DNA from 3 places in the Stappia sp. TSB10GB4 genome. Region 2 is predicted to be linked to each of the others. Evidence: predicted binding sites of a transcription regulator. Region 2 holds the regulator's gene; each other region holds the start of a gene.
What was found. The regulator LexA, encoded in region 2, represses DNA repair genes until DNA is damaged. The targets are predictions, from matches to a motif close to TGTTCNNNNTGTGTTCNG.

Region 1: a site for LexA is predicted at 3,932-3,949, ahead of TSB10GB4_RS12990 (DNA recombination protein RmuC). Genes of this name have one in related genera too.
Region 3: a site for LexA is predicted at 2,164-2,181, ahead of TSB10GB4_RS02540 (helicase-related protein). Genes of this name have one in related genera too.

What each region holds. Positions count from the first base shown of each region.
Region 1 covers NZ_FYAV01000051.1:56,567-62,513, reverse strand. Annotated here, with positions in the region: gene TSB10GB4_RS13020 (DUF2189 domain-containing protein) at 1-127, shown strand, start outside; gene truA (tRNA pseudouridine(38-40) synthase TruA) at 52-897, opposite strand; gene TSB10GB4_RS13010 (GNAT family N-acetyltransferase) at 927-1,454, opposite strand; gene fmt (methionyl-tRNA formyltransferase) at 1,554-2,489, opposite strand; gene TSB10GB4_RS13000 (MarC family protein) at 2,555-3,187, opposite strand; gene def (peptide deformylase) at 3,227-3,745, opposite strand; gene TSB10GB4_RS12990 (DNA recombination protein RmuC) at 3,950-5,134, shown strand; gene TSB10GB4_RS12985 (hypothetical protein) at 5,240-5,566, opposite strand; gene TSB10GB4_RS12980 (glyoxylate/hydroxypyruvate reductase A) at 5,830-5,947, shown strand, end outside.
Region 2 covers NZ_FYAV01000037.1:19,088-25,034, forward strand. Annotated here, with positions in the region: gene gltX (glutamate--tRNA ligase) at 1-664, opposite strand, end outside; gene TSB10GB4_RS07090 (ComEC/Rec2 family competence protein) at 875-3,769, shown strand; gene lexA (transcriptional repressor LexA) at 3,924-4,640, opposite strand; gene glp (gephyrin-like molybdotransferase Glp) at 5,081-5,947, opposite strand, start outside.
Region 3 covers NZ_FYAV01000025.1:7,150-13,096, reverse strand. Annotated here, with positions in the region: gene pyc (pyruvate carboxylase) at 1-1,644, opposite strand, end outside; gene TSB10GB4_RS02540 (helicase-related protein) at 2,456-5,638, shown strand; gene TSB10GB4_RS02535 (RNA-binding S4 domain-containing protein) at 5,734-5,947, shown strand, end outside.

The sequences.
Region 1 (5,947 bases), on a different contig from region 2:
TCTCTATCGCAAGCTGGTGCCGCCCGCCCCGATGGAGGAACCGGCGGGCGCTCAGTCGCCCGAGGCCTCTTCGCCCTCCGCCTCCCCGGCCGCCTCGCCGTCCGCGCCGGGCAGCCCGGCCCTGTAGGCGGCGAGCAAGGCCGCGTCCTCCTCCGCCGGGCGGTAGTCGACCCGCGTCAGATACAGCCCGTCGGGCGGCGCCACCGGGCCGCAGGCCTCGCGGTCGCGCGCCGCCAGCGCCCTGGCGACGTCCTCCGCTCCCCAGCGCCCCTCGCCGACCAGCCGCAGCGTGCCGACCATCGAGCGCACCTGGTTGTGCAGGAAGGAGCGCGAGGAACACTCGGCGATCAGGCTCTCGCCCTCGCGGCGCACGCTGAAGGCCTCCAGCGTCTTCCACGGGCTCTTCGCCTGGCAGCGCGAATGACGGAAGGTGGTGAAGTCGTGATGGCCGACAAACACCTGCGCCGCCGCGTGCATCGCCTCGGCATCGAGCGGCTTCTTCACATGCCAGGCCAGCCCCAGATCGTGGGTCAGCGGCGCCAGCCGGTTGACGATGCGGTAGCGATAGTGCCGGCGGATCGCCGAAAAGCGGGCGTCGAAGCCCTCATGCATCTTCTCGCAGGCGAGGATCGCCACCGGATCGGGCAGGCAATGGAAATTCAGCGCGCCGAGCACGGTCGCCGCCGGCCAGTCCTTTTCCAGATCGAGATGGGCCACCTGCCCGGTCGCATGCACGCCGGCATCGGTGCGCCCCGCCCCGCCGATGGTCACCGTCTCGCCGGAAAACGCCGTCACCGCCCGCTCGATCACCGCCTGCACGGAGGGGCCGTTGGCCTGCCGCTGCCAACCCACGAAAGGGCGGCCGTCATAATCGACTGTCAGCTTGTAGCGGGGCATGAACGGGGTCGGCTCGCCGTTTGTCGCGGTTACTCGAAAGCCTCGAAGGGCGTGGCGAAGGTGACCTCGATGGGCAGGGCGGAACGTGCGGCCTCGGTCAGCGCCAGCGCCTGGAAGGCCGCTCCCGCATAGGGGCCGGCGACCTTTTTCGCAAGCTCCGCGTCGAAGCCGAAGCGCGGATAATAGGCCGGCGGTCCCAGCACCAGCACCAGATCCTCGCCCTGCTCGCGCAGGGCGTCGATCCCGGCGCGGATCAGCGCCGCGCCGATGCCGCCGCGCTGGCGGTCGGGGCTGACGGAAACCGGCGCCAGACAGGTGATGGCGAGCCGATGTCCGGCGCCGGCACCGGTGACGCGCGAGAAGGCGACATGGCCGACGATCCGCCCGTCGCGGTCGACCGCCACCTGCTCCAGCACCAGCGCGCCGCAGGAGCGCAGCGCCTCGACCAGCCGCGCCTCGCCCTCTTGGCCGAAGGCGGTGGCGATGACCATGGCGATATCCGCCTCGTCGGCGGGCGTGGCGGGGCGGATCTCGGGTTCAAGCGCGGGATGGGTCATCGTCTGGATCGTCCGTTCGGCGGGGTGGCTACAGCGGCGTACCGGGTGGCTCGGCGCATCATAGCCTGCCGGCAACCCGCTTGGCGACGTGGGGCGGCTTCATCCAAGCCGCGCGCCCGCGCCGAGCTGCGCGCCGCGCTGGAATTCGGCCGCCGGCATCGACTTCTTGCCGGCCCGCTGCAACTGTACCAGCCGCAGCGCGCCGCTGCCGCAGGCGACCAGCAGCTCGTCGCCAGCCGTCAGCAGCGTGCCCGGTGCGCCCGTGGCACCGTCCTCCAGCGAACTGCGCAGCACCTTCACCCGCTCGCTGCGGCCGCCGATCTCCATCTCGCACCAGGCGCCGGGAAAGGGCGAGAGGCCGCGCACATGGTCGTGCACCTCGCGCGCCGGCCGGGTCCAGTCGATGCGGGTCTCGGCCTTGTCGATCTTGCGGGCATAGGTGACGCCCTCCTCTGCCTGGGGCGTCGGCACCAGGGCGCCGCGCGGCAGGGCGGCGAGCGCGCGCACCATCAGGTCGGCGCCCAGCACCGACAGGCGGTCGTGCAGCTCTCCGGCCGTCATCTCCGGCCCGATCACCAGCTTCTCGGCCATATAGACCGGGCCGGTATCGAGCCCGGCTTCCATGCGCATCACCTCGACGCCGGTCTCGGCGTCGCCCGCCATGATCGCCCGGTTGATCGGCGCCGCGCCGCGCCAGCGCGGCAGCAGCGAGGCGTGCAGGTTGAGGCAGCCATGCGCGGGGATGTCGAGCACCGCCTGCGGCAGCAACAGGCCATAGGCGACGACGACGGCCGCGTCCGGCGCCAGTTCGGCAAGCGCCGCCCGCTCCTCCTCGCTTTTCAGCGACGGCGGGCAGCGCACCGGAATGCCCAGCGTCTCGGCCGCCTGATGCACCGCCGACTTGCGTTCCTCCATGCCCCGGCCCGCTTTTCGCGGCGGCTGGGTGTAGCAGGCGACGACATCGTGACCCTGGCCGACGATCTCCATCAAGGTCGGGACGGAAAATTCCGGCGTTCCCATGAAGACGATGCGCAGGCTCATGATTGCTCCTTGGTGGGCGCGCGCGGGCGGGCGCGGAATGCAGGGTCAGGCGAGGCGCCTCATCCAAGACCCGGCAGCAGGGTCTTGAGGCTCGTCACCATCATCTCCATGGCGATGGCGGCGAGGATCATGCCCATCAGCCGGCTCATGATGCTGATCGCGGTGCGGCTCAGAATTCGCGACAGCATTGGTGCGGCGAAGAAAGTGGCAGCGAACACGGCGACCATGGCGGCGAGCGCCGCCACCAGGGCGATCTCCTGGCCCGTCCCGCGCGCCTGTTCGCGGAAGATGATGATGGTCGAGATCGAGCCGGGCCCCAGCAGCATCGGCACGGTCAAGGGGTAGATGCCGGGATTGTCGACGCTCCGGTGATGCTCTTTCTCTTCGTCCGTGCCGGCCTGGGCACTGCTTTCGCCGCCATGCAGCATGGAGAGGGCGATCAGCAGGATCAGCAGCCCGCCGGCGAGGCGGAAGCCGTCGATGATGATGCCGAACAGCGCCAGGATCGCCTCACCGCCGAAGAAGACGATGACCGAGCCGGCAATGAGGCCAAAGGTTGCGGTCAGGGCGACGGCGCGCTGTCCGGCGGCGTCCCGGTCGCTGGTCAGCGCCAGGAACACCGGCAGATTGGCGACCGGGCTCATGATCGCGAAAAGCGCCGCGAAGACCTTGAGGAAGAAGGCGATGTCCATGCGTCCGGCTCCCGGGTCGCAGGTTCGGGGTCGGCCGGCTCAGGCCTTTTCGGACAGGCGGGCCTGCTTCTGGAACTTCTTCACGACGCGGTCGCGCTTCAGCTTCGAGATATGGTCGATGAACAGCACGCCGTTCAGGTGGTCGATCTCGTGCTGCAGGCAGGTGGCGAGCAGGCCGTCGGCCTCGATCTCGCGCGCCGCGCCCTCGCGGTCGAGGAAACGCAGGCCGATCCGCTGCGGCCGCTCCACGTCCTCGTAATATTCGGGGATCGACAGGCAGCCCTCCTGATAGACGGAGTGCTCGTCGGATTCCCAGACGATCTCCGGGTTGATCACCACCATCGGCGCCGGCGTCTCGCCCTCGCGCGCCACGTCCAGCACCAGCATCCGCTTCGGCACGCCGATCTGGATCGCGGCCAGGCCGATGCCCGGCGCGTCGTACATGGTCTCCAGCATGTCGTCGGCCAGTTGCCGCACCGCGTCGTCGACGCTGGCGATCGGCTCGCTGACCAGGCGCAGCTTGGGGGCCGGCAGGATGATGATGTCGCGTTTCGTCATGGTGCTGAAATATGGGAGAAGGCCGGCCGCGTCAACGCGCCGATGCGCCCGGAACGCACGATTCCCGCGGGTTATGGCCGCCGGCGAGGGAGCTGCGGGCTCGCTGTGCGCCCCCGGCACTCCTCTACCTGCTCGCTGCGGCCGCGCGCCGCCCCTTCGCCTGCGCCGTTTCGCTCCCCCGACAAGTGTTCTATCTTTGTTTCCATGGAGGCGATTCTCTTCACCCTGCTCGGCCGGCCGGTGTCGCTCGGCGAGGCGCTTGTCGGTGCCACGCTGCTGCTGCTCGGCGCGGCGCTGCTGACGCTCGTCTCGGTGTCGCGGCAGGCGGGCCGGGCGCGCGATGCCGAATGGCGGGCCGCCGAGCAGGCGCGCGAGCTCGAGGCGCGGATCGCCGCCCTGCTCAAGGTCCAGTCCGAGATGACCGGGCGGATGCAGACCATGGCCGAGGTCTTCGGCTCGCGGCAGGGCGACCTGATGCGCGCGGTCAACGAGCGGCTCGACGGCATGAGCCACAAGCTCGGCCAGTCGATGGCCGAGACGACCCGGCGCACCCATGACGGCCTGCGCCACCTGCACGAGCGGCTGGCGGTGATCGACCGGGCGCAGGCGACGATCCGCGACCTTTCGGGCCAGGTCGGGGCGCTGCAGTCGATCCTCGACAACAAGCAGGCGCGCGGCGCCTTCGGCCAAGGCCGGATGGAGGCGATCGTCCAGGACGCACTGGCGCCGGGCGCCTACTCCTTCCAGGCGACCCTGTCGACGCGGGTGCGGCCGGATTGCCTGATCCATCTGCCGAACGGCGCCCCGCCGCTGGTCATCGACGCCAAGTTTCCGCTTGAGGCCTATAACGAGCTGCGCGAAGCGCAGGGGCCGGAGCCGCTGAAGCAGGCGCGCGCCCGGTTCCGCCGCGACATCGGTAAACACCTTGCCGACATCGCCGAACGCTATCTCATCCCCGGCGAGACCCAGGACACGGCCTTCATGTTCGTGCCCTCCGAGAGCATCTTCGCCGAGATCCACGAGCAGTTCGCCGATCTCGTCCAGAGGGCGCACCGGGTCCGGGTGGTCATCGTCTCGCCCTCGCTGCTGCTGCTGTCGATCCAGGTGGTCCAGTCGGTGCTGCGCGACGCAAGGCTGCGCGAGGAGGCGCACCGCATCCAGGCCGAGGTCGCCCATCTCGTTGCCGATGTCGACCGGCTGGACGAGCGGGTCCGCAAGCTGCAGCAGCATTTCGGCCAGGCCGGCCGCGACATCGAGCAGATCCTGATCTCCACCGACAAGATCGGCAAGCGCGGCCGCAGCATCGGCGATCTCGACCTTGCCCCGCCGCGCGGCGAACAGGTCACCGAAGCGGAGCCCGGCCGTCTCGACCGTTACGCCGCCGACTGACCTTCATGCCCCGGCATTATACGGGAACCCGCACCGTGCGGGGATAACGGTTCCCGCGCACCGGAGGTCGGTGCCGGGGATAGGACGGGGACAAGCCTGCGCGCGTCAGCGGGCCTTGCGGATCGGCGCCGTCTCGCTGTCCGTGTCGGACGACACCCGCACCGTGGTCGCCGTGCCGGCGTAGTTCCGCTCGCTATGGCGGAACGCCTTGTCGGTCAGCACCTGCGGGCACAGGCCCGGCTCCTGGCGAAAGCGGATCCTGACGCGGTAGACGGGCGGCTGCGACGGGTCGAGGCCGCCGAACTCGGCGACCACCTCGTGGCAGGGTGTCGGGGCGGTGACCGTGCCGGTCACATGCAGCGTCGGCGTGCGTCCCGGCCCCGGCATCAGGTTGACCCAGGCGGCCACCTCCTTGACGTCCCCCACATCCATTTGTCCTCTCCCCCGGAAAAGCGCGTTTGCGACAGGAAAATCAATTTCTCGCGAATTTGAGACGGAATTTTGCAAAATTTCTCTCAAAAATTGATTTCATTGCGCACCACACCTGTCAAGCGAATTGCCGCTGCGGCAGAGGAGGACAGCCATCGGCCTTTTTGCGCCAGAGGCTTGGCTTTACGGCACTTTTTTCGTCCCGGGTGCTGCACAGATCGGCGGAAGATGCTCTAAGGAGGGAAATATTCGTTTGGAGGACCCTCATGAGCCTGCTGATCGCCGTCAAGGGCTGGAACCCCGCCGCCTGGGCCGCGCGCCTTGGCAAGCACCTGCCGGAGCACGAGGTCCGGTCCTGGCCCGACGCCATCGGCGACCCCGCCG
Region 2 (5,947 bases):
AGCCGAGCGCCTGGTAGATCAGCGTCTGGCGGGCGGCGTTGGTCAGGTGGTCATCGCCGCGGATGATATGGGTGACGCCCATGTCGTGATCGTCGACGACGACGGCCAGCATGTAGGTCGGCGTGCCGTCGGAGCGCAGCAGCACCAGGTCGTCGAGGTCCTTGTTCGGGAAGACGACGCGGCCCTGCACCTTGTCCTCGATCACCGTCTCGCCGTCGACCGGCGCCTTGAGGCGGATCGCCGGCTTGATGCCGGCCGGGGCCTCGGAGGGATCGCGGTCGCGCCAGCGCCCGTCATAGCGCGGCGGCAGGCCGTTGGCGCGCTGCTCCTCGCGCATCGCCGTCAGCTCGTCCGGCGTTGCGTAGCAGCGATAGGCGAGGCCCTTCTCGACGAGGCTCTCGGCCGCCTCGCGGTGGCGGGCGGCGCGGGCGAACTGCGAGATCGCCTCGCCCTGCCAGTCGAGACCGAGCCAGGTCAGCCCGTCGAGGATCGCGGTGATCGCCGCGTCGGTGCTGCGCTCGCGGTCGGTGTCCTCGATCCGCAGCAGCATCTGGCCGCCGAAGCGGCGGGCATAGAGCCAGTTGAACAGCGCCGTACGGGCGCCGCCGATATGCAGATAGCCGGTCGGGGAGGGCGCAAAGCGCGTGACGACGGGAGAGTTCATTCAACAAGGCCTCGTGATCGGTGGCGGAGCCGGCGCGGTGCGTCCGGACAGCCTTCGGAATTATCGGTGCCGTTTCGCGTCTTGCGCGAAGGTCGGTTGCAATGCAACGCTTCGGTCCTGGCACGGTCGGCGACCGTGTAGCACAGCGGCGGCGCGCCACCAATGCCCGAGAGATCGGCAGCGCGCGGCCAGGGCGGAGGGGCGGCTGGGGTGTCCCGGGAACGCGAGGGCGACGAGGACAGGCAGGTGCCGCCGGGCGGGCTCCCGGAGGCACTGCCGGACGCCCTGCCGGAGCGGCAGGGCAGCCGAGGCGGCGGCCGGGGAGACCCGCGCCGCTGGCCTGCGCTTGCCCCGCCGCCGCTCGCGGCCCTGCTCGCCCGTCGCCGGGCGGCTCGCGCAGGATGGCACGAGGAAGAGGGGGCGGGGACAAGATTTGCCGCCGCCTGCCGCGAAAGCCTGGCGCAGGGGCGGGGGCTTGCCTTCGCCGCGCTCGCCTTCAGCCTCGGCATTGCCGCCTATTTCCGCCTGCCGGCGGAGCCGCAGGTGCTGGTCGTCGCGCCGGCGACGCTGCTGGCCTGGGCGGGCTGGCGGCTCGCCGGGCGGCGGGGGGCGGGGGCGCTGCCGCTCTTGGTGCTGGCCCTCGTGCTGTCGGGGCTGCTGGCGGGGACAGCGCGCACCGCGCTGGTCGCAGCGCCGGTGATCGACCGGGCGCGCAGCCTCACCGTCAGCGGTTTCGTCGAGGAGGTCGAGCGCACCGGGCGCGGCGTGCGGCTGGTGCTGCAAGTGGTGAGTGCCGAGCGGCTGGCGGCCGAGGCGACGCCCCGCCGCGTCCGGGTGTCGCTGCGCGGCGCCGCGCCGCCCGACCTGCCGCGGGTGGGCGAGGCGGTGACGCTGCGCGCAAGGCTGGCGCCGCCGGCGCCGGCGGTGATGCCCGGCGGCTATGATTTCGCCTTCCGGGCGTTTTTCGACGGGATCGGCGCCAGCGGCTTTGCCTTCGGCGCGCCGCGCCGCATCGATCTGGGACCGGCGCCGCTCGCCTTGCGGGCGAAGGCCGAGGTCGCCGGCCTGCGCCAGGCGATTGCCGCGCGCATCCTCGCCGCGCTCGGCGAGACGCCGGCGGCGGCGCTCGCCATCGCGCTGATCACGGGCGACCGCTCGCTGATCCCCGAGCCGGTGACGGAGGCGCTGAGGACCGCCGGCCTCGCCCATATCCTGGCGATTTCCGGCCTGCACATGGCGCTGTTCGCCGGTTCCGTCTTCTTTGTCGTGCGCGCCGCGCTGGCGCTGTCGCCCCGCCTTGTCCACGGCGCCCGGATCGAGGCCGTCGCGGCACTGGCCGCGCTGCTGGCGGCGGCCTTCTATCTGACGATTTCCGGCGGCTCGATCGCGACGCAGCGGGCGTTTCTGATGATCGCGCTGGTCCTGGCGGGGCGGATCTTCGCCCGGCGGGCCTTGACCCTCAGGAACGTGGCGATCGCCGTCTTCGTGATCCTCGCGGTCATGCCCGAGGCGCTGCTCGATCCCGGCTTCCAGATGTCCTTTGCTGCCGTCATCGCGCTGGTCGCGGCCTATGAGGAGCTGACCCGGCGGCGGCTGGCGCGCGAGCAGCACGAGGTGCCGCGCCGGGGCCTGCTGCCGCGGGCGACGGCGGGCGCGATGGGGTGGATCTGGGGCCTGCTGCTGACCTCGCTGATCGCCGGTGTGGCGACCGGGGCGATCGGCGCCTATCACTTCCACCGGATCGCGCCGCTGGGACCGCTCGGCAACCTGCTGGCGATGCCGGTGGTGACGCTGGTGGTGATGCCCTTCGCGGCGCTGTCGCTGCTGCTTCTGCCCTTCGGGCTGGAGCTCCTGCCACTGCTGGCGATGGGGGCCGGCGTCGACCAGGTCGTCGCCATGGCACAATGGGTGAAGGAGCTGACGCCGGAGGACGGGGTGATCGGAGCGCCCTCGCTCGCCGGCACGCTGGCGGTGGTGGCGGCCGGGCTCACTGCCTGCCTTGCGCCGCGCGGCTATCGCCGCGCCGCGCTGGTCCCGCTCGCCGCTTCCGTGCTGTTCTATACGGTGCACCGGCAGCCGGACATGCTGGTCTCGGCGAATGGCGGGACGCTTGCCCTGCGCGATGCCGCTGGAGTGCTGCGGGTGTCGGGACGGACGAGCGGCTTCCTGCCGGAGGTCTGGCTGCGGGCGGAAGGGGTCGGCGCGCGCCATCACCGCGAGCGGCGGATCGCGCGCGCGGACATGCGCTGCGACGACATGGCCTGCCTGCTGCGGGCGCATGGTCCGCCGGGACTGGGCCCGCCCGCCGCCCTTGCTCCGCCGATACAGGGATGGCCCATACAGGGCCCGCCCGCCCATGCTCCGCCCATACAGACCCCGCGCGCGCAGGGTCTGCCCAAACGGGATCGGCCAGGACAGGCTCCACCCTTGCAGGGCCCGCACGCACAGGGGCAACCGGAGCCGTCGCCCGCCGCACAGGTGCCCGGCGCACGGCCTGCACCCGCAGACGGGCCAACGGAGGCGGGCGGAAGGCCCAGTCCCGCCGCGCAGGGTCCGCCGGCGCTGCTGGTATCGCTGGTGCGGGACAGCGCCGCCTTCGAGGAGGACTGCCGCAAGGTCGATATCATCGTCTCGGCGCTCAACGCCCCGCCCGGGTGCCGGGCGCGGGTGGTGATCGACGGGGCACGGCTTGCCCGGGAGGGCGCCGTCGCGCTTTACTTCAGCCTGCGGTCACCGCCTTTCAGCATGCATCCACCGTCCCGCGCGTCGGCAACGATATCGACAACGACACCGAGATCGACCTCGAAAGTGACCTCGACTGGCGCGGCAGCGGGATCCGCGGCCTCCGGCAGTGTCGCTCCAGCCCGTGCGGCAACCGCCAGAGCGACCGGCGCCGCAACCGGGGCCGGCCTCGCGTCAGCGGCGGTCCCAGTTTCAGTTTCAGTTCCAGTCCAAGTCCCAGCCCCAGTTTCCGTCCCGACCTCGATTCCCGTCTCGATCCCGGCTTCTCCGGACCACCGGGGGTCTCCCGTCGACGTCGCCGCTGACCTCGAGATCACGCTGCGTCCGAGCTACGGCCAACGCCGGCCCTGGACGCCGAAATGACGCCCAACTGCCGCCCAACTGCCGCCGGACTCACGCCCAACGGGCGATGATCCGCCTCCGCAACGCGCACGCCGACCCGGCGCCGAAGGGCTCTCTCAACGTGGGCCCCAGCCTCGGCCCGTTCAGCCGTGGCCCGCCCACCCTGGGTCCGCCCTCAGTAGCGGCGGAACAGCGACACCAGCTTGCCCTGGATGCGCACCCGTCCGGGCCCGAAAATGCGGGTCTCATAGGCCGGATTGGCCGCCTCCAGCGCCACGGAGGCGCCCTTCTTGCGCAGGCGCTTCAAGGTCGCCTCCTCGTCGTCGATCAGGGCGACGACGATGTCGCCGCTGTCGGCGCTGTCGGAGCGGCGGATCACCACCGTGTCGCCGTCGAGAATGCCGGCCTCGATCATCGAATCGCCGCGCACTTCCAGCGCATAGTGATCGCCAGTGCCGAGCAGGTCGGCCGGCATGGCGATGGTGTGGCTGTGCGTCTGGATCGCCTCGATCGGCACGCCGGCGGCGATGCGGCCCATCACCGGGATCTCGACGCTGTCATTGGCCGGCATCGGCGGCGCGGGGGCGGCCTCGACCGGCGGCAGCTTGCCGCGCGAGCCCTCGATGACGGAGGGTGAGAAGCCCTGGCCGCGCGCCGAGGCAAGGCCGGGGGAGACGGATTCGGGCAGCTTGATGATCTCCAGCGCCCTGGCGCGGTTCGGCAGGCGGCGGATGAAGCCGCGCTCCTCCAGCGCCGTGATCAGCCGGTGGATGCCCGACTTGGAGCGCAGGTCGAGCGCGTCCTTCATCTCGTCGAAGGAGGGCGGAACGCCGGTCTCCTTCAGCCGCTCATGGATGAACAGGAGCAATTCGTGCTGCTTGCGCGTCAACATGCGCGTGGGTCCCCCCGTTCCGGTTCAGACGTCTCGGCGCAAGCGCCGCCAAGTTCCAAAACCCATGACGTCCTGCGTCGTGTGGTCGAGCGCCGTCGGCTCGCGCCTTCGGATCATGCCGTCGGAGCGAGCGTTTCCGCCGCCATCGTCGGGCGCACCCCTTATTGGTGGCCGTGCAAGGGCATGGAGCACCACCAAGGGAGCCGCCCATCGCGACTCAAGCCCATGTACAAATCATGAACGCAGTCTAACCGTTCCCGCCTTGTTCCACAAGCGATTCCGCCCGCCAAGGCCGCGCCAGGTCGAGATGTCCTGCGTCCGGCGAGAGACGACCGGCGCGAACCTCACCCTCGATGCGGCGCAGGCGCGCAGGAAACCCTACTCTTTTCAATGGTTTACGAGATCGGCTCGGGCCAGGTTCGGGCGCCGTGTCGGCCGCGTCAGCCCTGCGGCAGGCGCAGAACCGGCACCGGCGTGCCGGCGGGCGCGGGGGCGGCGTGGGGCGGGCGCACCACCAGCGCATCGGCGCGGGCGAGCGTTGCCAGCATCGAGGAATCCTGCCGTTCGAACGGGGCGACGCGCTCCGCGCCGTCGTCCGCGCGCAGGATGCAGGCCCTCAGATAGTCCTCGCGCTGGTCGTTGCCGCCGATATCGGCGGCCAGCGGCAGCAGCTCGGCGTCGCGCCGGCGCGGCGGGCGGCCGAGCAGGGCCTCGATCAGCGGCCGCAGGAAGAGAACGCCGCAGACGAGGCTGGAGACGGGATTGCCGGGCAGGCCGAGCACGCGCATGTCCTCGATCCGGCCGGCCATCAGCGGCTTGCCCGGCCGCATGGCGATGCGCCAGAAGCCGAGGTCCATGCCGGCGGCGGCGAGGACCTCCTGCACCAGGTCGTGGTCGCCGACGGAGGCCCCGCCGAGGGTGACGAGAATGTCGGCCCGGGCCGCGCGCGCCTCGGCGATCTTGCCGGCGATGTGCTCGCGCCGGTCGGCGGCGATGCCGAGCTGCAGCGGCTCGCCGCCGCAATCCTCGACGAGCGCGGCAATGCCGGCATGGTTGGAGGCGATGATCTGGTCCGGCCCCGGCTGCTCGCCCGGCTCGACCAGTTCGTCGCCGGTGGCGAGGATCGCGACCTTCGGCCGGCGGCGCAGCTCCAGAGCGGGATGGTTCATCGCCGCGGCCAGCGCCAGGCGCCGATAGTCGAGCCGCGTTCCGGCGGCGAGCAGCACCTCGCCCTTGGTGAAATCGAGCCCGGCGGGGCGCACGAAACGGCCGAGCGGCGCGCTTTCCAGCGCCGTGACGGTGTCGCC
Region 3 (5,947 bases), on a different contig from region 2:
ATCGCGCATGGTCGTGTCGGTGATCAATGCCCGCCGCTCCGCCTTCATCCAGTCGGCGAAGCCCTCCGGCCCCAGGTCGTCGAGAAGCTGCCGCGTCCCCATGCGGATCTCGCCGTTATAGAGCGGGGCGACCGGTGCGGGCGCATCGCCGGACGGGCGCGGCCGGTTTCGGGTCTCCGGATGGCCGTTGACGGTGACGTCGGCGATATAGGTCAGCAGCTTGGTCGCCCGGTCGCGCCGGGTGACCTGGCGGAACAGCGCCGGCGTCTCGTCGATGAAGCGGGTCGTGTAGGCGTTGGCCCGGAAATCCGGGTGGCCGATGACATTCTCCAGGAACACCAGGTTGGTGGCAACGCCGCGGATGCGGAACTCGCGCAAGGCCCGGTCCATGCGCTGCGCCGCTTCTTCCGCCGTCGGCGCCCAGGCCGTCACCTTCTCCAGCAGCGGGTCATAGTAGCGGGTGATCACCGCGCCTGAATAGGCCGTGCCGCCATCGAGCCGGATGCCGAATCCGGTGGCGCCGCGATAGGCGGTGATCCGGCCATAATCGGGAATGAAGTTCTGCTCGGGATCCTCGGTGGTGATGCGGCATTGCAGGGCATGGCCGTTCAGCCGGATCGCCTCCTGCGCCGGCACGCCGGAGGCCGGCTCGCCGATCATCGCACCGGCGGCGATGCGGATCTGCGCCTTGACGATGTCGATGCCGGTGACCTCCTCCGTCACCGTATGCTCGACCTGGACGCGCGGGTTGACCTCGATGAAGTAGAAGCGACCGCTGTCCGCATCCATCAGGAACTCGACGGTTCCCGCGCCACGATAGTCCGCGGCGCGGCCGATCCTGAGGCCGTACTCGCATAGTTCCGCGCGCTGGTCGGCGCCGAGATAGGGAGCAGGCGCTCGCTCGACGACCTTCTGGTGGCGGCGCTGGATCGAGCAGTCGCGCTCGAACAGATGCACCAGGTTGCCATGCCCATCGCCGAGAATCTGCACTTCCACGTGCCGCGCCCGCTCGACCAGCTTCTCCAGATAGATCTCGTCCTTGCCAAAGGCTGCCTTGGCCTCGCGCTTGGCCGCCGCCACATCGCGCAACAGCGCTTCCTCGTCGCGGATGACGCGCATGCCGCGCCCGCCCCCGCCCCAGGACGCCTTGAGCATCACCGGATAGCCGATCTCCGCGGCGAGCCTGCGGATCTCGTCCATGTCGTCGGGCAGCGGATCGGTCGCCGGCATCACCGGAACACCTGCTTCCACGGCCAAATTGCGAGCCGCCACCTTGTTGCCGAGCCGGCGCATGGTCTCCGGCGAAGGACCGATGAAGACGATGCCCGCCGCCGCGCAGGCTTCCGCGAATTCGGGGCTTTCCGACAGGAACCCGTAGCCGGGATGGATCGCGTCGACGCCCGCCGCCTTCGCCACTCTCAGGATCTCGGGGATCGACAGATAGGCCTCGATCGGTCCGAGCGGCTCCGCCAGATGCGCGCCTCGGCCGATCTGATAGGCTTCGTCGGCCTTGAACCGGTGCAGCGCCAGCTTGTCCTGCTCCGCATAGACAGCCACGGTGCGCATGCCGAGTTCGGTGGCCGCGCGGAAGATGCGGATTGCGATCTCCGAACGGTTGGCGACGAGAATCTTCCGAATTGCCAAGTCAGCCCCTCCTCCTGACAAGCACCCCGCAAGAGGGCGCCAGTGCCTTAGCGTCACCGCGTTCTAGCTGTTGCACCGCAACAAGGGAAGATGGCAGGCACGAGAGGACCGATAGGCCCCGCAAATGTCTGCCGGCAAATCGTCCCGGAATGAAACGATCGGGTAAACCCGTTTCGCGAGACCCGCCGACCGCCCGCGACCCCGCCCTCATCATCCGCTATGCCCGCTTCGGCCGGGCACAACATATCGAATGAACATATCAGGAACAACTGTCTGTCAGCGATTCGGACAGGCTTCGTTCGCGGTTTCGACAAACGTGAATTTTGCAGTTCGAATTTTATCGAGCTGGTTAACGGGATGGAAATCTGTTTCGCAGCGCCAAGAAATTCGACCGGATCCGAATCGGTCGACTCAAATCCTTGAGCAGATTCACGATTTCGCCCCGTGATCCTCTGCCTCCACAACATGTCGTAGAGAACGAAACCTGAATCCGTGCGAGTCATCGATTCGGTCCGGCTTTGTTCCGGACTCGTTCTGTTCACCCTGACGCAGGTCGGTTTTCGCGCTGCCGGAACGGACCGAAGCGGGGCGTCCCGCCCGGCGGTCGTCGCCCCTCCCCGCTTGTGGAAAACAGCAGGCGACAGCCCGCGACCGTCTGTGCTACCTGTCGAGCCAACGGGTTTGCGGTCGCCTGACGCTTCCGCCGACAAACCTATCCGGACCCCGGCGCCATCCCGTCGCGCGGTTCTATTTCGCAACGGATCGTGGCGGGCTCCGCCGTGGCACGGATCGCACAGCACAGCTCCAGCCAATGCTTCATTCCGGACAATCGAGGCCGTCTTCGGCCGGGGGCACCACAGGCCCCACATGGACAACGCTGCCGCCGGTCGCCCGCGCGCGTACCGTGACCGCCGTCCTCGGCCCCACCAACACCGGCAAGACCCATCTCGCCATCGAACGGATGATCGCCCGCGAGACCGGCATCATCGGCCTGCCGCTGCGCCTGCTGGCGCGCGAGGTCTATGGCCGCATCGCTCAAAGGGTCGGCGAGGACAAGGTGGCTCTGGTCACCGGCGAGGAGAAGATCATCCCCGCCGGGACCCGCTACTGGGTATCGACCGTGGAAGCAATGCCGCTCGATCTTGTCGCCGACTTCGTCGCCATCGACGAGGTGCAGCTCGCAGGGGATCTCGAGCGGGGCCACGTCTTCACCGACCGCATCCTCAACATGCGCGGCACGCTGGAGACTTTGCTGCTCGGGTCGGCCACGGCGCGCCCGTTGCTGGAGCGTTTGCTGCCCGGCCTGAACGTCATCACCCGGCCGCGCATGTCGGTGCTGGCCTATTCGGGCCAGAAGAAGATCACCCGCCTGCCGCCACGCTCCGCCGCGGTCGCGTTCTCCTCCTCCGAGGTCTACGCGATCGCCGAGCTGATTCGTCGCCAGCACGGCGGCGCGGCCGTGGTGCTCGGCTCGCTCAGCCCGCGCACCCGCAACGCTCAGGTGGAGCTGTTCCAGAACGGCGACGTGCAGCACCTGATCGCCACCGACGCGATCGGCATGGGCCTCAATCTCGATGTCGATCACATCGCCTTCGCCGGCATCCGCAAGTTCGACGGCTACCAGTACCGGATGCTGACACCTGCCGAGATGGGCCAGATCGGCGGCCGCGCCGGCCGTCACACCCGTGACGGCACCTTCGGCGTCACCGGCCGGGTCGATCCCTTCGACGAGGAACTGGTCGCAGCCCTCGAGAGCCACCGTTTCGACGCCCTCAAGGTCTTTCAGTGGCGCAATCGCGCGCTCGACTACGACAGCGTCGAAAGCCTGCGCCGCACGCTCGACGAGCCACCGCGGGAGCAGGGTCTGACCCGCGCGCCGCCCTCGGCCGACGAGACCGCCTTCGATCATGCCCTGCGCGACGAGGCGATCCGCCGTGTCGCCTCGTCGCCGGAGCGGGTGCGCCTGCTCTGGGACGTGTGCCAGGTGCCGGATTACCGCAAGATCGCGCCGGCCAACCACGCCGACCTGATCGCCGGGCTCTATGCCCATCTGACCCGCGACGGGGTGGTTCCCGACGACTGGTTCGCCCGCCAGGTCGCCTTCGCCGATCGCGTCGACGGCGACATCGACACGCTGGCAAACCGCATTGCCCACATCCGCACCTGGACCTTTGTCGCCAACCGTGGTGACTGGCTTGCGGATCCCGCCCATTGGCAAGGCGTGACGCGCGGCGTAGAAGACCGTCTGTCCGACGCCTTGCACGAGAGGCTTACCCAGCGCTTCGTCGATCGGCGGACGAGCGTATTGATGCGACGGCTGAGAGAGAACGCCATGCTTGAAGCGGAAATTACATCGGCAGGGGATGTGCTTGTCGAGGGACAGCACGTCGGACAACTGCAGGGCTTCCGCTTTGCGCCAGACCCCTCCGCCGATGGGCCGGACGTCAAGGCGCTGCGCGCTGCGGCCCAGAAGGCGCTGGCCAGCGAACTCACCCAGCGCGCCGACCGCCTGTCGCGCGGCGCCAACGAGGATTTCGCGCTCGCCTCCGATGGCATCCTGCGCTGGCAGGGCGAGATCGTCGCCCGGGTCATCTCCGGCGAAACGGTGCTCACCCCGGGCCTGATCGTCCTGTGCGAGGAGACCCTGGAGGCGGCCGACCGCGACAAGGTCGAGGCACGCCTCGTCCTGTGGCTGCGTGCGCATATCGACACGGTGCTCAAGCCCTTGCGCGATCTCGAGATCGGCGAGGGCCTGGAGGGTCTCGGCCGCGGCATCGCCTTCCGCCTCGTCGAAGCGCTCGGCATTCTCGACCGCTCGGAGATCGCCGAAGACGTCCGCCAGCTCGACCAGTCCATGCGCGCGGGCCTGCGCCGCCTCGGTGTGCGCTTCGGCGCCTATCATATTTTCGTGCCAGCCCTGCTGAAGCCGGCCCCGAGCCGGCTGATTGCCCAGCTTTGGGCGTTGAAACATGGCGAGCCCGACATGCCGGGTCTTGCCGAACTGCCTCAGCTCTCGGCCTCGGGCCGCACGTCGATTACCGTCGACCCACAGATCTCGAAGGCTCTGTACAAGGTCGTCGGCTTCCGCGTCTGCGGACCCCGCGCCGTGCGCATCGACATTCTCGAGCGCCTCGCCGACCTGATCCGTCCGCTTCTGGCCTGGAAGCCGCTCGATGCGGATGTGTCGCCACCGGACGGTGCCGTTGCCGAAGGCGGCGGCTTCACCGTGACCGTGGCGATGACGTCGCTGCTCGGCTGCGCCGGCGAGGACTTTGCCGCCGTCCTGAAATCTCTCAGCTATCGCTCCGAGACCCGCGAAATCGCCCGGCCAGCGACGCAGAAGCCGGAAGCCGCGTCGCCTCCCGCCGCCGAGGCGGTCGCAACCGACGCTCCGACGGAAACTCAGTCGGAAGAGCGGGCGGAGAACCAGCCGACGCCGGCGCCCGCCGAAGCAGACAAGTCGGCACGCCTGCCGGAAGACGCCCCGATCGCCGCACCGGCAGAGCCGAGCGCAACCGAAACCGCGACGGCAACGGCCGAACCGGCACAGGACGCCTCTGCCGCCACAGACGCGGCCGATGGCGCAAAGGAAACGGTCACCATCGAGGTCTGGCGCCCCGGCCGCCGCGACCGTCGGCCGCAGGGCGGTCAGCGCGCCGGCGGCCAGCGCGAGGGCCAACGCGGAGGCCGCCGCCACGAACAGGACGGCCAGCAGAGCGCGGACGGACAGGATCACAAGCAGCGGACCAAGGGGCGCGGCTTCGGCAAGGGCGGCAACCGCCAGCAAGGGCGGCCCGACGGGCCCCGCTCAGACCAGGCCCGATCTGACCAGGCAAGGGCCGGTGGCAAAGGCCGGCCCGAGGGCCCGCGCGCGGAAGGCCAACGTCCGCGTGGCGGCCGACCGGAACGCCCTGCGCGCGAGATCGATCCCGACTCGCCCTTCGCGAAACTGGCCGCGCTCAAGGCCGATCTGGAGAAGAAGCCGCGCTCCTGACCCGTCGCGACACGGGCAGCGGGCCGGGATGATGCAGGGTTGCCGCACAGGTGAGCGAGACCACCTCCACCGGACCAGCCGCGCCGCCCGCGGACATGACGCCGCAGCGGCTCGACAAGTGGCTGTGGTTCGCCCGCATCGTCAAGTCGCGCAGCCTCGCCCAGAAGCTGGTGACCGGCGGCCACGTCAGGGTCAATCGTGACAAGGCCTCGGCCCCGGCAAAGGCGATCCGCCACGGCGATGTCCTGACGATCGCGGTCGCGAACCGGGTGCTGGTGCTGAAGGTGCTGGCACCTGGCGCTCGCAGGG